DNA from 2 places in the Nocardia sp. NPDC002869 genome. Region 2 is predicted to be linked to the other one. Evidence: predicted binding sites of a transcription regulator. Region 2 holds the regulator's gene; the other holds the start of a gene.
What was found. Region 2 encodes HspR, which represses chaperone genes until heat shock. Its sites were predicted from a motif close to ANNTGAGTNNNNNNNACTCANNT; they were not measured.

Region 1 (10,777 bases), on a different contig from region 2:
GTCGGCGGTCGGTACGACCGCCGGTTCCGCAGCCTTCCCTGCTGCCGCGGAAGTTTCGGGGGCGACGCGGGTGACGGTCCGGGTGGCCACGGTGGATGTGGCCGCGGCCTTGCGCGCGGCGGCCCCGGCCAATGCATCGGCCTGCTCGTTGAAATAGTTACCGACATGTCCGCGTACCCAGCGGAACCGCACCGGGCCCGGACGGCCCGCGATGGCCTGGTCTATCTCCCGGATGAGCTCGACATTCTTGACCGCGGACCCGCTCGAGGTGCGCCACCCGTTGTTGCGCCAGTTCGGCAGCCATTCGGACGCGCATTTGATCGCGTACAGCGAATCACTCTCGATGAGTAACGGATCCGATCCGGGGTGGGCCCGGATCGCCTCCAGGACGGCACGTAACTCGGCGATCTGATTGGTACCCGATGGCTCGCCACCGCTTTCCGCGCCACCCGCATGGTCCACCCACGCCCAGCCGATCGCTCCGCCGGGATTGCGCAGACACGATCCGTCGGTACTCACGATGATCATGGGAGTACCCTACGCAAGTCGGCCGACAAGATCGGTACCGTGGAATTCCTCGATCGCCCTGCGCAATCGTGATTCGCTGCGCCGCAGTGCGCGGCGCAGCAGCGCGGCGCGCGGCCGCTCGCGCAGCGCCGCGGTGAAGCCTTTGGAACCGGGGAAGTCGAGTTCGGAGGTCAACACCGAGCGGCCGCGGCCGAGTGGGTCGAATCGCAGTGTCAGCCGGGCGGTGAGGGGGCCGGTGAGGGCGTAGCCCAGCACCGCGTCCTGACGGTGCTCGGCGACCTCGCAGCGCAGGACGGGACGCCACGGGCCGAGCCGGTAACCGATCTCGTACTTCGCCCCGATACCGCGTTCCGGATCGCCACTCCGGGTGATCTCGGCGGCTCCCACCATCCAGTTCGGGATGGACAGGGGATCGTCGGCATAGGCGAAGGCAACGGTGATCGGCGCCGTCACGTCGCTGGCGTATTTGATGAAGCCCACGGGCCCTCCCTCCACGGCTGCCCGATAAAAGTACTATAGATTTCCGGTTTATTTAAGGCCGATTAGTAGTCGATAGCCTCTTGGCACCGGCTGTGACACAGCGCCGAAATGTTCGCAGAGCGTATCAGAGCTGGTGAGGGCGAGACGGCCGGAGAACAAGTGGCCGGAACACTCGAGACGAGCGTCACAGCGGCCTCGTTCGTGCGGGAGTGAAGGCGCCGATCCGGTGACCGCCGCCGGGTTTCGGGACCCACCCCCTGGGGTACCTATCACCCGCCGGCGAGCGCTGTACTCGACTGCCGTGATGATCTATCCGGCCAACGATGTCCGGCTGTCCCGGGAACCTGGTGTGACGCTCGCCGGCGCTGTCAGCCCTTTCCGGCCGGTGTCCGCCCGCTGCCCGGGGGGCCGGCGAAGGCCTGGGCGATGGTGAGCCACCGTGCCGCTTCCGCGCCCGTCGTCCGCAGCGCCAGATCGTCCGGATGCCGGCGCCGGGTCACCAGGAGGCAGAAGTCGAGCGCCGGGCCGGTGACCCGTTCGGGCGCCTCCACCGGCCCCCACGACCACAGCTCACCCGAGGGTGCACGCAGCTCGACCCGGAACTCCGTGGCGGGTACCGGCAGTTCCCGGACGGTGTAGGCGAAATCCCTGGTACGCACACCGATATGGGCCACCGAGCGGAGCCGGTCGGTCGGTTCGCGTCCCACCCCGAGTGCGTCGGCGACGTCCTGGCCGTGGGCCCAGGTCTCCATGAGCCGGGCGGTGGCCATCGAACCCGGGCGCATGGGCGGCCCGAACCACGGCACCTTCGCGTCCGCGGGGACCGCGCGCAATGCCGCGGCGAGCTCGCTGCGGCCGCGCCGCCAGCGTTCGAGGAGGTCCGGCGGTGGGGCTTCGGCGGCTTCGGCGGCGGCCTCGTCGACGAAGGTCGCTACTCGGGCCGCCGCCGCGGTCAGCAGGTCGGTGAAGGCGCTGCCACCGGTCCGGGCGTCGGTGGCGGCCAGCGTGGCGACTTCGTCGGTCCAGGCGAGATGGCCGATCTGATGGGCGACGGTCCAGCCTGCCGCCGGGGTAGGCCGGGCCCAGTCCGACTGTGGCAGCGCTGCGACCAATGCCTCGAGCTCGGCGCCTTCCGTGGTGAGGTCGCGGAGCAACGCGTCCAGATCGGCCATTTTCTCATCTCCGTCCCGCGCGCATCGGTGCGGAGATCAGCATTCCAGCGGGACGGAAAAAATACAAGCACGCCTGCTTGTATTCCGCGGCCCCGGCTTCCGAAGTTCGCACCCTGTACCCGGCGGCCCGGGCCAGAGCCCGGCCACCCGGACGACGGAGCCGTCGCGGTCGCGGTCGCGGTCGTGGAACCTACTTCGCCCGAGCCTCTATGCTCGCGCGGAGTCCGAGGATCTCGGCTTCCTGGGCCCTGAGGCGGGCGATTCCAGCGTTCAATCGGCTTGCCCGCTCGTCGAGTTGCGTCAACGCGGCTTTCCGGTCGGCATCCGAGGCGCCGGCGGGATCGATACATGCAACCTGCAGTATCGCGGACGCCTCCGACAGCGACAGGCCGGATGCCAGCAAGCAGCGTATGTGGTCCACGATCCGAACATCGTCGGGCCGGTAGTTCCGGTATCCGTTGGAGTCGCGTTCGGGCGAGAGAATCCCGGCGCCCTCGTAGTGCCGGAGCATTCGCGGGCTCGCCCCGGTGGCCTGGCTCAATTCGCGAATCCGCATCCAGCCGCCCTCTCCTTGACATTGACGTCAGTGTCATACTTTAGTTTGGCCGGCATGAGGAACGAAAGCAGTCGGCCGAAGGTGATGCTCGTAGTTGCGCATCCGGACCACGACTCGGCTACCTGGGCCATTGCACGGGCCATCGAGCGCGGCATCGAGTCCGATGGAAATACCACCGCCATAACCCATGACTTGGTGGCATCCGGTTTCGATCCGGTCTACGGAAAGGCAGATCTGGCGCACCACCGAGGGCTTTCGGAACTTCCTGCCGACGTCAGGCGTGAGCAGGAACTGCTCGAATCGGCCGATGTGGTCGTCGTCCTTTTCCCGGTCTACTGGTGGTCCATGCCTGCACTCGCCAAAGGTTGGTTCGACCGAGTATTCGGGGCGTACGACGATGTTTCGCACGGTGAACCGAGCGTGGTGAAGCAACTACATCTCGTCGCAAGTGCCGGTCTCGGTGAAGGTACGTTTGCCCGGCACGGATACAAGACGGCGTTGACGACTCAGACGATGCACGGCCTCGCCGATTACTCGCGGATCGGCGACTCGTCCATCGAGTTTCTCTACGACACCGAGTCCAAGGACTCGGCAGTCCACGAGCAACTGATCGCTCAGGGATACAAAATCGGCGTCGCTATGGCGCAGCGTGCGCACAGTGCGTACAACCCGGTTGCGGTCTGAGTGATCGGACGTCACAACTCAGGTGCGGGACCGGTGATCGGTCGCATCTCCACGAACCGCCGGGCGGACGGCGTGGCGGAGACTGCCCGCCACCTGTTTCGCCTGGCCGGGCGCGGCCGGTCCCGCCCGCGGGTGCTCGACGTGGGTGGCGGGCCGGGGCGGCCGGGCCGTCGCCGAGCCCGGGGTCGCGGGCGAACGGGTGCCCACGTGCCGATACGAGTGGCTACCAGCCGAAGATCAGCAGATGGGTGGCGCCGACCAGCAGCCCGAGCACGGCACCGTGCAGATAGAGCAGCCAGGCATCCTGTTCGACCGAGGCGTAGAACATCTCCATGAATTCACCGGGTGTCAGCTGTTGTAGCTTGCGGGCCGCGAACTCGTCGATGTTCTCGGCCTGCTCCCGGATGAAATCGGCGTCCCCCACCAGCGCGGGTGCCAACCCGACCGCCGCGCCCGCCGCCCCGACTTTCAGATTGTCGAACTGCCGTCGCCCGAACGCGGCCCGGACCACCGAGGTGGTGCGGCCGAGTTGGCGGTGGATCTCGTCGGAGATGAGCTGTTCGAGCAGCAGCCGGGTCTTGTCGCCGTTGGGGCCGTTGAGCAACTCGTTGGACAGGTTGGGCAGGGTGAGCACCTGGTAGGCGAGGATATGGGCCAGATCGGTGGCCGCCTGCGGCTGCCGTTTCGCCAGCAGTGCCTGTTTCCAGATGTATTTGTATCGGGGTTGCGGATCGCCGGGGGTGAACACCACGCGTACGGCGATGATGTTCACCACGACCCCGATGAGCGCCGAGGCCGCCAGCACGATCGCCCAGGACGGAACCCAGCCCCAGACCGGTATATCGGAGTGGATGTGCAGGTAGAGCGCGAGCAGCAGCCCGAACGGGGCGCCGAGCAGGCCGACGCGGACCATGAACTTCAGTTCCGGCGCCGCGATGGTGGTGGTGAGGTCCTTGAGGATCTGCGGATTCTCCTGCAGATACCGGATCACGAAACCCTTCACATCGATGAGCTGATCGACATTGTCGCCGAGGGAATCGAACGCCCGGCCGGTGAGGTCGGGCAGTTCCCGTTCCACCCGCTGATAGATCAGTTGCCGCATCGCCCGGGGCACGGCATTCCACAGATCCGGGTTCTCCCGGTTCATCACCTCGTCGACAATGCTCTTGACCTGTTTCCGGGCCAGGGCCGCGACATAGTCGGCGATACCGTCGAGATCCAGTTCGTGGATGAAATCCCGGGGACTACCGATCCGCAGCAGGGCCTTGTCCACACAGATACTGGCCATCTTCTCGGCGCGTGCCGGAATGAAACCCTGGAAACCCAGCCGGGACCCGTCCTCGGAAAAGGTCGGCAGTACCTGGACCCGGCGCGGCAGATAGGGATACAGCACGTCGAGCCCGGGAATCCGGATACCGCGGAACAGCAGCGGCCAGAACAGCATCAGCACACCGGTCCAGTTGGTGAGCCAGCCGGCCGCCGCGCTGAATATCGGAAAACTGATCAGATCGACGACGAACTTGCTCTGACCCGTGAGTTCTTCCCAATTGATCAACACTCCGGACGAGAGTGTGATCATCGCGCGCTCCCCTTGGGCCGGATCGGGTATTCGAGATCATCACATTGTCATCGGCCCTCCCGGGTGTCAATCAGGGCTCACCGGCGGGGCCTGACCGGGCTCGGCGTGGAAACCGTCGGGGTCGACGCCGGACTGACCGGCGGTTTCGACCCCGCCTTCCCGGTGCACCACTACTTCCTCGGCAACGACAAATACGGCCTCACCACGCTGCGTAACCTCGGCCGGCTCCCCGCGGTGGGCGCGATGCTGGTGGTGAGTCCGCTGCCGATCGTCGGCGGTACCGGAAGCCCGTCGCAGGTGTTCGCGGTGCTCGATCGGGCCGGCGCGGCATGACCGCGGACGGCTCCTCCGGTTACGGTTCGACCGTCGCCGATGTGGTGGGCGGGGTGCTGGCCGGGCTCGGCGCCGGGCACAGCTTCGGGGTCGTGGGCAGTGGCAATCTCGTGATGACCAACGCCCTGCGCCGGGGTGGCGTGCCGTTCACGGCGGCTCGGCACGAGGGCGGTGCGGCGAGTATGGCCGACGCCTACACGCGGATGTCGGGTCGGGTCGGGGTGCTGTCGCTGCACCAGGGCTGTGGGCTGACCAACGCCATGACCGGGATCGGTGAGGCCGCCAAGAGCCGTACCCCGATGATCGTGCTGGCCGCGGACAGTCCGGCGGCGGCGCTGCGGTTGCCGTGCGGTGTATTCGCCGTCGGCGAACAAGGGTGCGGGGTGGAACAAAGGCGAACCCGACCAAGTTGAGTGGGTGTAGCTCAACTATTGGAGGTTGTGTTCGTGACTACACCACTGAATCTTCCGGTGCTGTTCCTGACCGATCCCATCGTGCTGCCCGGGATGGTCGTACCGATCGAACTGGACGAATCCGCGCAGGCGGCCATCGACGCCGCGCAGGCCGCACAGACCGGGACCGTGCTGCTGGCGCCGCGTCTGTCCGCGGGTTACGCCGCCTACGGCGTGATCGCCACCATCGAACAGATCGGCCGGATGCGCGGGGGTACGCCCGCCGCGGTGCTGAAGGCGGAACGGCGCGCGAAGATCGGTCACGGGGTCACCGGCCCCGGCGCCGCCCTGTGGGTGGAGGCCGAACCGGTCGAAACCCCCGCCGCCGACGGACGCACCCGGGAACTGGCCGCCGAGTACAAGAAGCTGGTCGTCGCGGTGCTGCAGAAGCGCGAGGCGTGGCAGATGATCGACGCCTTCAACCAGCTCACCGATCCGTCCGCCATCGCCGATACCGCCGGCTATGCCGCGTATCTCACCGATGAGCAGAAACGCGAACTGCTCGAGACCCCGGATGTCGCGCAGCGGCTGAACCGGCTGATCGAATGGACCCGGGCCCATATCGCCGAGGCCGAGGTCACCGAGAAGATCGGCGACGAGGTCCGCGAGAACATGGAGAAGAGCCAGCGCGAATTCCTGTTGCGCCAGCAGCTCAACGCCATCCGCAAAGAACTCGGCGAAGACGAACCGGACGGCGCCGACGACTACCGCACCCGCGTGGAACAGGCCGATCTGCCCGGCAATGTGCGGGAGGCGGCGCTGCGTGAGGTCGGCCGGTTGGAGCGCTCCAGCGATCAGAGCCCGGAATCCGGGTGGATCCGCACCTGGCTGGACACCGTCCTGGAACTGCCGTGGCAGGTGAAGACCGAGGATTCCACCGATGTGGCGGCCGCCCGGGCCGTGCTCGACGCCGACCACCACGGCCTGGACGAGGTGAAGGACCGGATGGTCGAGTATCTGGCGGTCCGGGCGCGGCGTGCGCAACGCGGCCTGGAGGTCGTGGGCGGACGCGGGTCCGGCGCGGTGCTGGTGCTGGCCGGTCCGCCCGGGGTCGGTAAGACCTCACTCGGTGAATCGGTCGCCCGCGCGCTGGGCCGCAAGTTCGTCCGGGTCGCCCTGGGCGGGGTGCGGGACGAGGCGGAGATCCGCGGTCACCGGCGCACCTATGTGGGCGCCATGCCGGGCCGGATCGTGCGGGCCATCAAGGAGGCCGGTTCGATGAACCCGGTCGTCCTGCTGGACGAGGTCGACAAGATCGGTTCCGATTTCCGGGGCGACCCCGCGGCGGCCCTGCTCGAGGTGCTCGACCCCGCGCAGAACCACACCTTCCGCGACCACTACCTGGATATGGACCTGGACCTGTCCGATGTGCTGTTCCTGGCCACGGCCAATGTCATGGACACCATCCCCGGCCCGCTGCTGGACCGGATGGAAGTGATCACGGTCGACGGGTACACCGAGGACGACAAGGTGGCCATCGCCCGCGACTTCCTGCTGCCCCGGCAGCTGGAACGCAACGCGCTGACCGGCGCGGAGGTCCGGGTCACCGACGCGGCGCTGCGCGAGGTCGCGGCGAACTACACCAGGGAGGCCGGGGTCCGGCAGCTGGAGCGGCTGATCGCCAAGGCATTGCGCAAGGCGGCGACGCGCCTGTCCGAAACCGGTGCCGCACCGGGCGCCGATGTGGGCGTCGAGACGGGTACGGCGTCCGGGCACACCGAGGCCACGGCACCACCGCTGACCATCGATATCGCGGAACTGAAGGATTACCTCGGGCGTCCACGCTTCACTCCGGATTCGGCGGAACGCACCGCGGTACCGGGTGTGTCGACCGGCCTGGCGGTCACCGGGCTGGGCGGCGATATCCTCTACATCGAGGCCAACACCGCCGAGGGTGACCGGGCCCTGACACTGACCGGCCAACTGGGCGACGTCATGAAGGAATCGGCGCAGATCGCGCTGACCTACGTGCGGTCGCACCTGGGCGAGATCGGCATCGAATCGACGGTGCTGGACGGCAACCTGCACGTCCACGTGCCCGCCGGTGCCGTACCCAAGGACGGACCGTCCGCCGGTGTCACCATGGTCACCGCGCTGGTGTCGCTGGCACTGGGCCGCCCGGTGCGCTCCGATGTCGGAATGACGGGCGAGGTCACGTTGAACGGCCGGGTGCTGCCGATCGGCGGGGTGAAGCAGAAACTGCTCGCCGCGCAGCGTGCCGGCCTCAAGACAGTGTTCATCCCGGCCCGCAACGAGCCGGACCTGGACGATGTCCCCGCCGATGTGCTGGCCGAACTCGACGTTCGTCCGGTGGGCGACGTCGCCGAGATCCTGGCCTACGCCATCGAACCGGTGCGGGAACCGGCTCTCGACGGCCCGGCCTTGGCGGCCAGCGCCTGATCCACGATCCAGGGCCGCGGCAACCTGTTCGGGTTGCCGCGGCCCTTTCGGACGCAGCGATGTCTTCCGAGCGATCCCGGCACCGGTCCATCCGTCACGTCACTCCACCCGAACTCCGTGCTGCAATGTTCCCGGTGCGCCCGCATGTTCCACCGATGCAGTCACTGATTCGGCCGGGCCGGCCACGAGCAGCCCGATGGCGACGACGGTGCTGCCCCTCGGTGCGCACAGCCATCACCGATCACGCTTGTTGTCGGGGTCTGTCGAGGATGACGTCGCGGGTCTGTGATCCGGGGTCGGTGAATGCCAGCAGTGCGTGAGCTTCTTCGGTGACAGCGGCCGCATCCTGTGTGGTGAATGGCCGTTCATAGGGGCGGATGTGAATTGTCGCGGCTCCGGGGCTTCGGCTGATCGTCCAGTCGCCCGCGGTGAATCCGTCGACCAGCAGGATCTGCGGAGCGGGGCGCTGGGTGCGGTAGCCCTGCCTGCCGTGCTCGTCGGTGATCACGCGGGTGCGGTCCGCGTGTGAGAGCAATACGTTGTCGAAGTCGTACAGAAACCTCGGCGGGGCGGGGGTGTCGGGGTCCGGGCGTGCAGCGTCGGGTAGGTCGAAAAGCTCCTGGCCGTGCTGATCCTGAAAGATCATCAAGCCTGGTCGAATTCGGTCGACGATCTCGCGCAGCCCGGTGAGGCCGGACCACCTCTGCATATCTTTCACGCCGGCGGGGCCGAAGGCGGTCAGGTAGCGCAGGATCATCTGGTCGAGCGAAGCGGTCATCGTTTGTCCTGTGCCGAGCCACGCGTCGGCGGTGGTGTGAGCGATCGGCCCGCTACGGCCCCAGACACCACGTGGTGGCACCTGCACCAAAGGCACCTGGTTGCGGATGGCGTAGACCAGCGAGGCGGGTGCGCGGCCGGGCCAGCGTTGGCCGAGTAGCGCGCCGAGCTGCTTGTTCGTCAGCGGTTTCGGGGCCAGTAACTCGATGCCGTCGGCGATCAGTTTCGCCATATCGATACCTTCGATGGGCTTGCCGTGTGTGTGGTTGCGGTAGAGGTCACGATCCAATACAGGTTGGATCAGCGGACGCAGCGCACGTGCGTCGTCGGGGGTGACCAGGTGAAGCGTCGAGCGCATCAACGCGATTCGAATCAACTTGCGGTCGGTGAGCAGGTGGGCGGCCTGTTCAGGGACGAAACCCGTCAGTCGTGACCACAAGCCGACGTACCAGGTGTGCGGGGTCTGGGCTTGCAACCCGACCAAATGCTCCACCGCGTCGATGACGGAAAACTCGGAGCGGCGCAACAGCAACTGCCGATCGAGAGTGGCGCGGTTGAGCGCCCGACGACCGAGTACTTGCGTCATCAGCAGAACCTTTCGACAGAACAGTGGGGTTGGTGGCGCCGGGGCTCCGGAGCCCGCCGAAGCTCGGACGGATACATCCGGGCAGCGCGCACGCCCCGCGCCGCCCACCGATCGCCGTGCATATCAGTACCGCAGCGAGGACACCGAACACACCTGAACCTGCATCATCCAGTTTCCGTTCGCCGACTGCGTTCGCGGGCGAGTGGGCTGTTCATTCGGGAGCAGGGTTGGAAGGCTGGACTGGCGATCGAACCCTGAGTCGGGCTGACCCGCTACCGCAACCGGATATGGGTCGGGCAGACCCTCGACCGGATCACCGACTGCGACACCGGCCTCGCCGCACGTCTCGGTTTCGCCGACCGGGCGCACCTGACCCGCACCGTCCGCGAACACCTCGGCGCCCTGCACCGACTGCTGACCTCCACCCTGCAACCGAGCCGCTGAAGCTGCACCCCAGTGGCGCTGATCGGGACCGCCGCGAGCATCGGGCGGCCCGCTCCGGCCGCGGGCGCCGGTCCGTGCGACCGGGCCGGGTCGTAACCGAGCACCGCATCGACATCGGCGACTCCATACATCGGCCTCTTCCCTGCCGTGGCCAGGAGTGACACCATCCGCAGAGGGCAACGTGACGAATTCCCGGCTGCCGGGGCGCCCGGCGCCGGTGGATGAACGAGGACGCTGATGCAGGACACGACGAGTTCGACCGGTTCTCCCGGGCCGGATCAGCAGGATCGGCGCACGATCGGCCGCTTCGCGGCGGGACTGAGCGGTCTGCTGGCCGCCGCGGTCGTGCTCGGGGTCGGTGAACTCGTCGCGGCACTGATCGCCCCGGCCGCTTCGCCCTTCCTGGCCACCGGGGCGACCGTGGTCGACCACACGCCGCAGGCGCTGCGCGAGTTCGCGATCGAACAGTTCGGTACCCGGGACAAGCTCGTGCTGTTCCTGAGCATGGGTGCGGCGATGGCGGTACTGGCCGTGGTCGCGGGATTGCTGGAACGGCGCCGGCCCTACGGCAGCGTGCTGCTGGCCGGGCTGTCGGTGGCCGTCTGTATCGCCGTGCTGCAGCGGCCGAACGCGACCGCCACGTTCGCCGTGCCGATCCTGCTCGGGGCCGGCGCCGGGATACTCACCCTGCGGGTCCTCATCGGCCGGGCGCCGCGCGGCCCGGCGTCGGAGGGTAAATCCGCGGGGGAGGTCGGTCCCTGGACCGGCTTTGGTGCCGGGCGCGGC
Region 2 (10,777 bases):
GCGGGCCAGCATCGGCTTGATCATGTTTCCGGCGTCCATCGCCGATTCGCCGGTCGCGCCGGCGCCGACGATGGTGTGCAGTTCGTCGATGAAGGTGATGATCTGCCCGGCACTGGATTTGATCTCCTCGAGGACGGCCTTGAGCCGTTCCTCGAATTCGCCGCGGTACTTCGCGCCCGCGACCATCGCGCCCAGATCGAGCGAGATGACGGTCTTACCGCGTAGCGATTCCGGGACGTCGCCGGCGACGATGCGCTGGGCCAGGCCCTCCACGATCGCGGTTTTGCCGACGCCCGGCTCGCCGATGAGCACCGGGTTGTTCTTGGTGCGCCGGGACAGCACCTGCACCACCCGGCGGATCTCGGTATCGCGACCGATCACCGGGTCGAGTTTTCCGGCACGCGCGGCGTCGGTGAGGTCGGTGGAGTACTTCTCCAGCGCCTGGTAGCTGCCTTCCGGATCCGGGCTGCTCACGCGGGTGTTACCGCGCACGGCGGTGAACGCCTCACGCAGTGCGGCGGCGTCGGCGCCGTACTTGTCCAGCAGCATGGTCACATCGGAGTCGCCGGAGGCCAGACCGACCATCACGTGTTCGGTGGAGACGTACTCGTCGCCGAGTTCGGTGGCCAGGTGCTGGGCCGCGGTGATCGCGGCCAGCGCCTCGCGGCCCAGCTGCGGGGTCGTGGTGGCGCCGGTGGCGCGCGGGAGCCGGTCGACGATGTCCTGGGCCTCGCGCCGCACTGTCGCGGGGTCGGTGCCCACCGCTTTCAGCAGGGGCGCGGCGATACCGTCGGTTTGGTCCAGCAGTGCCACCAGCAGATGAGCCGGCCGGATCTCCGGGTTACCGGCGGACGAGGCCGCCTGCAATGCGGCGGTCAACGCGGCCTGGGTCTTGGTGGTGGGATTGAACGAGTCCACGAAGCACCTTCCTGCTAGTCGATATCTCATCCGGCATCCGCACCGATTCCGGTGTCTCGTGCCGTCCTGCCCGATTCAACGTTCGAAAGGTTGAGTCTGTTCCGCTCAACTTTGATTTTTTCCGTGCCTACTGCCGGCCACCGGTTGCCAGAAAAGTGCTGGGTCACGGCTCATAACGACGCGTCGTTACCCGCGAACAAGATCAGCCAAACCCGGTAACCGTATTTCACACCCACCATCATCTCTTTTTTCGGGGATACTGGTCGGGTGAAGGACCGCCGGTAACGGCTATGTCCCTCCGGGTCGGAATCCAGGGAAAGGAAGCTCCACGCCGTGGATGCGCGTTCGGCAGCGCTGGTCCGCGCCAATTTCCAGTCGGTGGTCGATGCGCCGAGTGGTCCCGAGCGGTTGGTCAGCGCGTTTTACGGTCACCTGTTCGCGGCGAACCCGCGACTGCGGGAGCTGTTCCCGCCCGCCATGGATATGCAGGCGAAGCGGGTCGTCACCGCGGTCCAGTACATGCTCGACCATCTCGAGGACTGGGATCGCGCCCAGAAGTTCCTCGAGCAACTGGCACGCGATCACCGCAAATACGGGGTCGAAGCCGAGCACTACGATTTGGCCGGTCCCGCTCTGTACGCCGCTTTCCAGACCTATAACGGCCCGTACTGGACCAGAGAGCTCGCCGAGGGCTGGCGCGATGTCTGCCTGCTCATCTCCGCCGCCATGGCCATCGGGGCCAACTCCGACGATTCGCCGCCCTATTGGGAGGCCACCGTCGTCGGGCACCGGCACGTCCTCGAGGATCTCGCCATCGTCCGGTTGCAGTCCGACGACCCGATCCCCTACCTGGCCGGGCAGTACGTCCCGGTCTCCGTCCCGCAACGGCCACGGATGTGGCGCTACTTCTCACCCGCCATCCCGTCGAACCCCTACGGCGAGATCGAATTCCACGTCCGCAAGGTCCGCGGCGGCTGGGTGAGCCCCTCCATCGTCAACGAGACCAAGGTCGGCGACCGCTGGCTCATCGGCGGACCGCTCGGCGGCCTGCAGGTCGACCAGGAGAGCGGACGCGATGTCCTGATGATCGGATCGGGCACCGGTGTCGCGCCGCTGCGCGCCCAGCTGATCGAGATGGGCCGGCGCGGTATCAACCCCCGTGTGCACTTCTTCATCGGCGGGGTCTACCCGTGCGACCTGTACGACGTGGAGAACATGTGGCAGCTCTCGCAGAGCAACCCGTGGCTCACCATCGTCCCGGTCTGCGAGCACAAGACGAACCCGTGGTGGTACCCGCATCCCACCGAGGACGCGCCCTACGGCATGCACCGGCGCCTGGTCGGCAACCTCGGCGCCGTGGTGGCCAGTTTCGGCGCATGGGAGGATCGGCAGATCCAGATCGCCGGTTCGGCGAAGATGATCGCCGACACCCGGCGCGCGCTGCTCGCGGTCGGCACCCCGGAGGAGATCATCAGTGCCGATCCGGTCTGATCGGTATCGGCACATCGAGCACCGGGCGGTATCCCGCCCGGCCCGGCCTGTCAGCGGAGTGAGGTATGACGAACGACCCGAGCGCGTCCCCCGCCCATTCGTCCCAGCGGTCGTACTGGCTGGCCGATGTCGTCGAACATCACCGCCTGCGCCACGATACGGCGGTTGTCCGCTTGATCGGCGAATACGTACCGTTCCACGCGGGGCAGTCGGTGCAGGTCGAGGTGCCGCAGTTCCCGGGCATGCGCCGCCGGTTCTCCCCCGCGTTGCCGCCGTCGCTGGACGGCAAGCTCGAATTCCATGTGAAAACCGTGGCGGGCGGCTGGTGCAGCGGCGGCATCGTCGCCGACACCGCGGTCGGGGACCGGTGGAAACTGTCCGCCCCCGAGGGGCTCTTCACCGTCGACCCCGACGGCGACGAGGTGGTGATGATCGCCGGCGGCACCGGCCTGGCCCCGCTGCGCGCCCAGATCCTGGAACTGGCCCGGCATCAGGACCCGCCCACCACCTATCTGTTCTTCGGCGGTTCCGCCCCGCGCGACCTGTACGCCGCCGATATGCTCGTCCTGCTCGCCGCCGATCTGCCCTGGCTCACCGTGGTGCCGGTGGTGGAGCGGCTCGAGGATCCGTCCTGGCCCGACAGGTGGCACGAAAGTCACCGGGTGGATATAGGTTTCGACGAGGACGACCTGCTGCAGGGCACCCTCGCCGACGTGGTCGGCTCCTACGGTTCGTTCGACCGGCACCAGGTGCTGGTCTGCGGTTCGCCCGCGATGACCAGGTCCACCGTGGAACGGCTACTCGACGCAGGAACCCCGGCCGAACGAATCCAGTTCGAAGGAGCCTGACCCGGCGCCGGCCGGCGTCGGAGGCGCCGCCGTCAACGCTGCCGCCGGTTCCGCGGCTGCCACACCACCAGGGCGGTATTGCGCTGCGGCGGAATCAGTTCCGGCCGATAATCCGGCCGCGCCCGCTCCCGTTCCAGTGCCGCGGTCAGCTCGACCACCCGCTGCTGGAGCTCGGTCACCTGATTGGTGAGTTCGATGATCCGTTTGATACCGGCGAGATTGACGCCCTCGTCCTGGGAAAGCCGCTGCACCTCGCGCAGCAGCTCCACATCCCGTTCCGTATAGCGGCGGCCGCCACCCGACGTGCGCTGCGGGGTCACCAGCCCCAGCCGGTCGTAGGTGCGCAGGGTCTGCGCATGCATACCGGCCAGCTGGGCGGCCACCGAGATCACGAAATATTCAGTGCTCGACTGGCGCCCCTCCCGGGGCCCTACGTGGTGACGCTGCGCTGCCGCCTCCGGGCCCATCGCCCGGGCCGCCGGGCGGGCCGATTGTGCCTCGGGTCCTCGTTTCGGCTCCATCACGCACCTGCCCATCCCGCTCTCGGATCGAAGCCGCTGGCCTTCTCCGCCTCCTGCAGCGCACGCAGCGCGGCAACGGCATCGTCGTCCAGCTTCGGCGGCACGGCGACCTTCACGGTGACCAGCAGATCACCGGCTCCGCCACCACGTTTGGGTACTCCGCGGCCGCGCACCCGCAGGATGCGTCCGTCCGCGGTACCCGGCGGCACTTTCACGCCGACCCGGCCCTCCAGAGTGGGCACCGATACGGTCGTACCGAGCACCAATTCACTGTAACTGACCGGCAGTGCCAGGGTCAGGTCGTCGCCGGCCCGGCCGAAAACCTTGTCCTGGCCGACGTGCACCGTGACGAACAGGTCGCCCGAAGGCGCGCCCCGCAGGCCGGCCTCGCCCTGTCCGGCGAGCCGGATCCGTTGCCCGTCCGCGATCCCCGGGGGGATGCGGACATTGATGGTCCGGGTGCGGTTCTGGATACCGCTGCCGTGGCAGTCCACGCACGGATCGTCGATGATGGACCCGGTGCCGCGGCACTCGTCGCACGGTTCGCTGAATCCGAACGCGCCCTGATTGCGGCTCACCACACCGCTGCCGTTACAGATCGGGCACACCCGCGGGCTGGTGCCCGGTTTGGCCCCGCTGCCGTGGCAGGTGGTGCAGGGTGACGGGCTCGTCAGGTGCAGCGGCACCGTTACGCCCTTGGCCGCCTCGCGGAACCCGAGGGTCGTCTCGGCCTCCACATCGGCGCCCCGGCGGGGCCGGCCGCCGGTGCGCGTGGCACCGCCGCCCCGGTTGAACAGGCCGCCGAACAGGTCACCGAGCCCGCCGTCGGCGCCACCGCCGGCCTGGCCGAAGATATCGCCCAGATCGAAACTCTGGGAGAACCCGCCACCGGCACCCGGGGTGAAACCGCCGCCCCGCCCGTACCCGCCGCCGGAGAACAGCCGGCGGGTCTCGTCGTATTCCGCGCGTTTGGCGGGATCCGACAGGACCGTGTGCGCCTCGCTGACCGCCTTGAACCGTTCCTCGGCCAAGGCATCGCCTGGGTTGGCGTCCGGATGCAGATCACGGGCCAGTTTGCGGTAGGCCTTCTTGATCTCTTCGGTGGAGGCGCCGGCGGAGACACCCAGCTCCTTGTAGAAGTCCTTCTCGATCCACTCCCGCTGGCTCACCGGGCATCTCCTCCTCTCGATACGGTTCCGCGGCCCGCGCGGGGCCCTGCGTGGTCGTACTTTCCTACCGCCTCCGGGCCCGTCGGGCGCGGCGTCACGGGGGCGCGGCGCGCGCGGATCGCTCCGTGCGCACGCCGCGCCGCCCGGTCCGTGGCTTTCGCCGCGGAGTCGTTACTTGTCCGAGCCGGCATCAGCATCCGATGCCTCCGCCCGAGCGGGTTCCGCGGTGTTCGCGGCACCCTGGCCCGCTCCGAGATCGCCGACACCGTCGGTGACGCCGACCAGCGCGTGCCGCAGCACCCGCTCACCGAAGCGATACCCCTTGCGCATCACTACGCCGATCACCGGATCGTGGCCGGAGCCCTCGTGCTGGACCGCCTCGTGCAGGTTCGGGTCGAACGGCTCGCCCTCGGAACCGAACTCCTCGAGCCCCTGTTTGCGCAGAGCCTCGATCAGCTTGTCGGCCACCGAGCGCAGCGGTCCGGATTCCAGATCACCGTGCGCCTTGGCACGGTCCAGGTCGTCGAGGACACCGAGCAGTTCGGTGACCACGGCGGCCTTGGCGGAATCGATCGCGGTCTTACGATCGCGTTCGACCCGGCGCCGGTAGTTGGTGTACTCGGCCGTCAGCCGCTGCAGATCGGCGGTGCGCTCGGCGAGTTCGTCCGATGCCGGTGCCCCGGCGGGCGCCGCGTCGACACCGTCACCTTCGAGGCCGGCCTGAGGCGCCTGGGGGGCTACGCCCTCCTCGGCCCCGGCCGGGGCGGCGCCGTTGGCCGCCCCGGCCTGTTCGCGGACCTCACCGGTCTCCGGATCGATCTTGCGCTTGTCGACGAAGCTGACCGGCTCCTCGGAATTTCCTGTGTTTCCCGAATTCGTCACTTCTTCTCCGTGTCGACCGGCTCGTCCACGACCTCGGCGTCGACCACCTGGTCGTCGCCGGCGTCCGCGCCCGCGGCGCCGTTACCGGAGGCCGCGCTCTCGGAGGCCTGGGCCTCGTAGATCGCCTGACCGAGTGCCTGCGATTCGGTGGCCAGCTTCTCCACCGCGGCCTTCACCGCGGCGGTGTCGGTGCCCTCGAGCGCAGTCTTCGCCTCGGCGATCGCCGCCTCGACCTTGGACTTCACATCCGCCGGAACCTTGTCCTCGTTGTCCTTGATGAACTTCTCGGTCTGGTGTACCAGCGATTCGGCCTGGTTGCGGGTCTCCGCTTCCTCCCGGCGCGCCTTGTCCTCGGCGGCGTGCGCCTCGGCGTCCTTGACCATCCGGTCGATCTCTTCCTTGGACAGACCGGAACCGTCCTGGATCTTGATCGTGTTCTCTTTGCCGGTGCCCTTGTCCTTCGCGGTCACGTGCACGATGCCGTTGGCATCGATATCGAAGGTGACCTCGATCTGCGGCACCCCGCGCGGAGCCGGCGGGATACCGGTCAGCTCGAAGGAGCCGAGCAGCTTGTTGTGCGCGGCGATCTCGCGCTCACCCTGGAACACCTGGATCTGCACCGACGGCTGGTTGTCGTTGGCCGTGGTGAAGGTTTCCGAACGCTTGGTCGGGATGGTGGTGTTGCGCTCGATAAGGTTGGTCATCACGCCGCCCTTGGTCTCGATACCCAGCGACAGCGGGGTCACATCGAGCAGCAGGACGTCCTTGACCTCGCCCTTGAGCACGCCGGCCTGCAGGGCGGCGCCGACGGCGACGACCTCGTCCGGGTTCACGCCCTTGTTGGGCTCCTTGCCGCCGGTCAGTTCCTTGACCAGTTCGGAGACCGCGGGCATGCGGGTGGAGCCACCGACGAGCACGACATGGTCGATATCGGAGACCTTGATCCCGGCGTCCTTGACCACGGACTGGAACGGCGCCCGGGTGCGGTCGAGCAGGTCCGAGGTGATCTTCTGGAACTCGGCGCGGGTCAGCTGCTCGTCGAGGAACAGCGGGTTCTTGTCCGCGTCGACGGTGATGTAGGGCAGGTTGATCGAGGTGCTCTGCGAGGAGCTCAGCTCGATCTTGGCCTTCTCGGCGGCCTCACGCAGCCGCTGCATGGCCATCTTGTCCTTGGTCAGGTCGATGCCCGAGCTGGACTTGAACTTGTCGACCAGCCACTTCACGACCCGCTCGTCCCAGTCGTCGCCACCGAGGTGGTTGTCACCGGAGGTGGCACGGACCTCGACGACACCTTCACCGATCTCCAGCAGCGAGACGTCGAAGGTACCGCCACCGAGGTCGAAGACCAGGATGGTCTGTTCCTTGTCGCCCTTGTCCAGGCCGTAGGCCAGGGCGGCGGCGGTGGGTTCGTTGACGATGCGCAGCACATTGAGGCCGGCGATCTGGCCGGCTTCCTTGGTGGCCTGGCGCTGTGCGTCCTCGAAGTAGGCGGGCACGGTGATCACCGCGTCGGTGATCTCCTCACCCAGATAGGACTCGGCGTCGCGCTTCAGCTTCATCAGCGTGCGCGCGCTGATCTCCTGCGAGGTGTACTTCTTGCTGTCGATCTCCACGGTCCAGTCGGTGCCGATATGCCGTTTCACCGAGCGGATCGTGCGGTCGACGTTGGTCACGGCCTGGTTCTTGGCCGGCTGACCGACCAGTACTTCACCGTTCTTCGCGAACGCGACGACAGAGGGCGTAGTGCGCGAACCCTCGGAGTTGGCGACGACGACCGGCTCACCACCTTCGAGAACGGCGACGACCGAGTTCGTGGTCCCGAGGTCGATTCCGACCGCACGAGCCATTTGTTTCCTCCTCATTTTCGACTGCTTGTGTCTGTCCGGGCACTGTGCCCATTGCGCCGTGGGTCCGGGGGACCCACCGCGTGGACCAGCCCCAGGCAGAACATAGAGCACGGTCCCAGCAATACTGAGCGTGGTCGGCTCAATCCTGCCCCGCTTCCGAGAGGCCGTCAAGTCAAACTTGAGCCGGTGTCACTCAACATTGTCGATCAGCTCAACCCCCGGCGCCGGCGATGTATTCCCGCCCCCGCATCTCACCGGCGCCGGCCCCATTCTTCCCCGCCCCGGCACCCCGTGCCGGGGCGGCGCGACATCGTGACCCAGCTGTATCGCGCCGGCACCCCCTCACGGCCCGCGCCCCGATCCCCACGACCCGCTCGTCGGCGCTATTGTCGAAGCTCCGCCCATGATGACCGCGGCGTCGCGGTACGGCGACGTGCGGGTGAATCCGTACCGTGGTTTCTGGATGAGGAAGTCGAAGCGAGGATCCGAGAATGGCCACTGGGGTGGGCCTGCACATCGCCGAGTACGCGTGCACCGCGGCGGTCGTCGACGACGACGGAGATCCGCACTTCATCCTTCGTGAGCCGGTGCTGTACATGTCCGAGGACGGGGACGCGGCCCTCGGCGGCGTCGCCGCCCCGCCCGGGCACAGCCATACGATCACCGGTTTCGTGGCGGCCGTGGGGGATCCAGCGGGCGTCGTCGTGGACGACGGCGAGGCGTACCGCGGCGAAGACCTGCTCGCCACCGCCCTGTTCTGCCTGATCAACCTCACTGCCGAACACCTCAACGGCCCGGCCGAGTTCTATGCCGCCCACCCCGCCGGATGGGACGCCGGACAGGTGCTGGCCCTGCGCGGCGCACTCGACTATCTGGGTCTGAAGTCGGTGGCTCTGGTCGGCGAGGACGAACTACCGGCCGGGCCCGCTCATCTCACCCCCGCGGATACGGGCCGGTACTTCGCCGAGAGCGCGGGCCGGGCGGCGCTCGCGGTCGTCCTGGAGACCCCGGCCGGCGCCACTCCGCCCGATCCCTCCACCGCCCAGAATTCCGCCCTGGACACCATCGTCATGCCGAAACTGGGCGACGGCCACACCCCGGCCAAGGCGTACTCCGCGCTGGTTCCCGCCCTCGATCCCGAAGCCACCTACGGCGGCCCGAGTCTGGCGGCCATAGCCGCCGGACTGGCGCCCGCCACCGGATCGCGCCCGGCCACCGGATCGGGGCCCGCCACCGGCCCCCGGCCCGCGACCGGTACCGCGGCCGCGGTTTCCACCGCCGCCCCGGCGAAGCCCGCGGCCGAAGCGGCGGCCACCGTCGGGAATCGCGGCCCCCGGCGTACCGCCGCGCTGGTGGCGGCCGCGGCGTTCGGCGGCCTGTTGATCGGCGCCCTCGGCGTCACCGCGATCCTGCGACCCGGCGCGGCGGAGCCGGGTGAACCCACCACCTCGGTGACCGAGGCGCCGCCGCCTCCCCCACCGATACAGCCGCAGCCGGTCGCCCCGGCCCCTGAGATCCCGTCCTACACACCCGAGCCGACCTACGAGCCGGAACCCACCTACACCGAGGAACCGCTCCCCGTCCCTCCTCCGGTCACCGTCACCGAAACGACCCCGGCGCCCACCACGGCCCCCTTCCCGACCACCCCGGAGCCCAGCGGCCCGACCCTCACCGAGCCGACCACCGAGACCGAGACCACGACCACGCGGACCCGGCCGAGGATCTTCCCCTTCCCCGTTCCGTTCCGCACCGAGGACCCCGAAATGGACCTTCCCGACACCGGATCCAAGGAAGGTCGTCAAGAAGAGGCCAGATAGCGATTTGTGCCTTAGAGTGATCCGCTGACCGGTGTTATTCCGGCCACCCCGGCAACTCGGTCGAAGCTCGAGCAAACTTGTGCGCCAATGGATTCGATCTCGTGGCCACGGATTATCTGGCACACAGTGCCGACGAAGGGACTTCATGCGCAAGTCGGTGGCGCGTCGCGCCGCGGTCAAGGCTGCCGTTATCGGCTCGACCGTTCTCCTGGCTCCCCTGTTCGGCGCGACCGCGGCGATCGCCGCCCCCGAACCGGAACAACTCACAGCCGAGGACCTGCCGGCCGAACTGGTCCAAGCGCTGTCCCGCGATCTCAATATGACCCCGACCGAATATCTGGACCGTGCCGCGCGCGCCCAGCAGCTGCAGACCTACGCGGCCGAATTCCGCGCCGAGCGCCCGGAGGTGTTCGCCGGCGCGTGGATGACCCCGGAGGGTAAGCCCACCGTCGCCGTGACCTCGCCGGACGCCGCCAAGGTGGCCAGTGACGACGGATATTCCACTCGCCTGGCCCCGGTCTCGGCGGCCGCGCTGGAAACCTCGCTCACGCAGATGAACCAATGGGTCGCCGCGCAGCCCCGGGATATTTCGCAGCTGATCAATTCCATCGCCATCGACTTCCTCAACAGTCAACTGGTCGTCAATGTCGCGAATACGCCACTGGCACATATGCTCAACCTGCCGACCCTCATCGCCAACATCAAGGTGGTCCTCTCCCCGGACGGCGGCGGCCCGGTGGAACACCACCCCATGGGCGGTGACACCTATATCAGCGCCCCCGGCGCGCTCGACGACGCGGAGCTGAAGAGCGTCGATGTCTGCTCGTTCGGCTTCAACAGTGTCGATTCCGCCGGTAATGCGCTGAATATCAGTGCCGGACATTGCAATCCGAATATCGGGAAAGGCGATGGACAGGCCGCGGTATACAGTCCGAATATCCGTAATATTCCGGCGAGCCCGCAGCTGGGCACCTTCGTACGGTCGGAACTCGGTGGCCCCAGCACGCTGGACTACTCGGTTATCCAGTTGAACGAGCGCGCGGTGGGCGCGGGCATGGATCAACCGTCGGTGCGCGGCGCCAACGGCACCACCCTGACCATCACCGGCACCGCCGATCCGGTGGTCGGCGCCCCGGTATGCAAATCCGGACAGTCCTCCACCTTCACCTGCGGGTTCGTGGTCGCCGACCGGGTGGAGACCCAGCTGTTCACCACCGAGGGCGACTCGAAGATCATCCGTGGTTTCGCCAGCTCGGCCTGCACGCTGGGCGGCGACAGCGGCGG

Region 1: a site for HspR is predicted at 5,740-5,762, ahead of lon (endopeptidase La). Genes of this name have one in related genera too.

Annotation. Positions count from the first base shown of each region.
Region 1 is NZ_JBKOOL010000067.1:18,014-28,790, forward strand. Features, by position in the region: gene ACLML9_RS14690 (ribonuclease H) at 1-528, opposite strand, end outside; gene ACLML9_RS14695 (SRPBCC family protein) at 538-1,008, opposite strand; gene ACLML9_RS14700 (TIGR03084 family metal-binding protein) at 1,377-2,180, opposite strand; gene ACLML9_RS14705 (MerR family transcriptional regulator) at 2,371-2,736, opposite strand; gene ACLML9_RS14710 (NAD(P)H-dependent oxidoreductase) at 2,791-3,420, shown strand; gene ACLML9_RS14715 (hypothetical protein) at 3,644-4,999, opposite strand; partial or broken gene ACLML9_RS14720 (cyclase family protein) at 5,075-5,332, shown strand; partial or broken gene ACLML9_RS14725 (thiamine pyrophosphate-binding protein) at 5,329-5,673, shown strand; gene lon (endopeptidase La) at 5,839-8,184, shown strand; gene ACLML9_RS14735 (winged helix DNA-binding domain-containing protein) at 8,426-9,547, opposite strand; partial or broken gene ACLML9_RS14740 (hypothetical protein) at 10,229-10,777, shown strand, end outside.
Region 2 is NZ_JBKOOL010000040.1:24,105-34,881, forward strand. Features, by position in the region: gene clpB (ATP-dependent chaperone ClpB) at 1-918, opposite strand, end outside; gene ACLML9_RS10515 (globin domain-containing protein) at 1,252-2,409, shown strand; gene ACLML9_RS10520 (FAD-binding oxidoreductase) at 2,475-3,257, shown strand; gene ACLML9_RS10525 (heat shock protein transcriptional repressor HspR) at 3,290-3,724, opposite strand; gene dnaJ (molecular chaperone DnaJ) at 3,778-4,947, opposite strand; gene grpE (nucleotide exchange factor GrpE) at 5,119-5,829, opposite strand; gene dnaK (molecular chaperone DnaK) at 5,826-7,676, opposite strand; gene ACLML9_RS10545 (hypothetical protein) at 8,168-9,493, shown strand; gene ACLML9_RS10550 (S1 family peptidase) at 9,639-10,777, shown strand, end outside.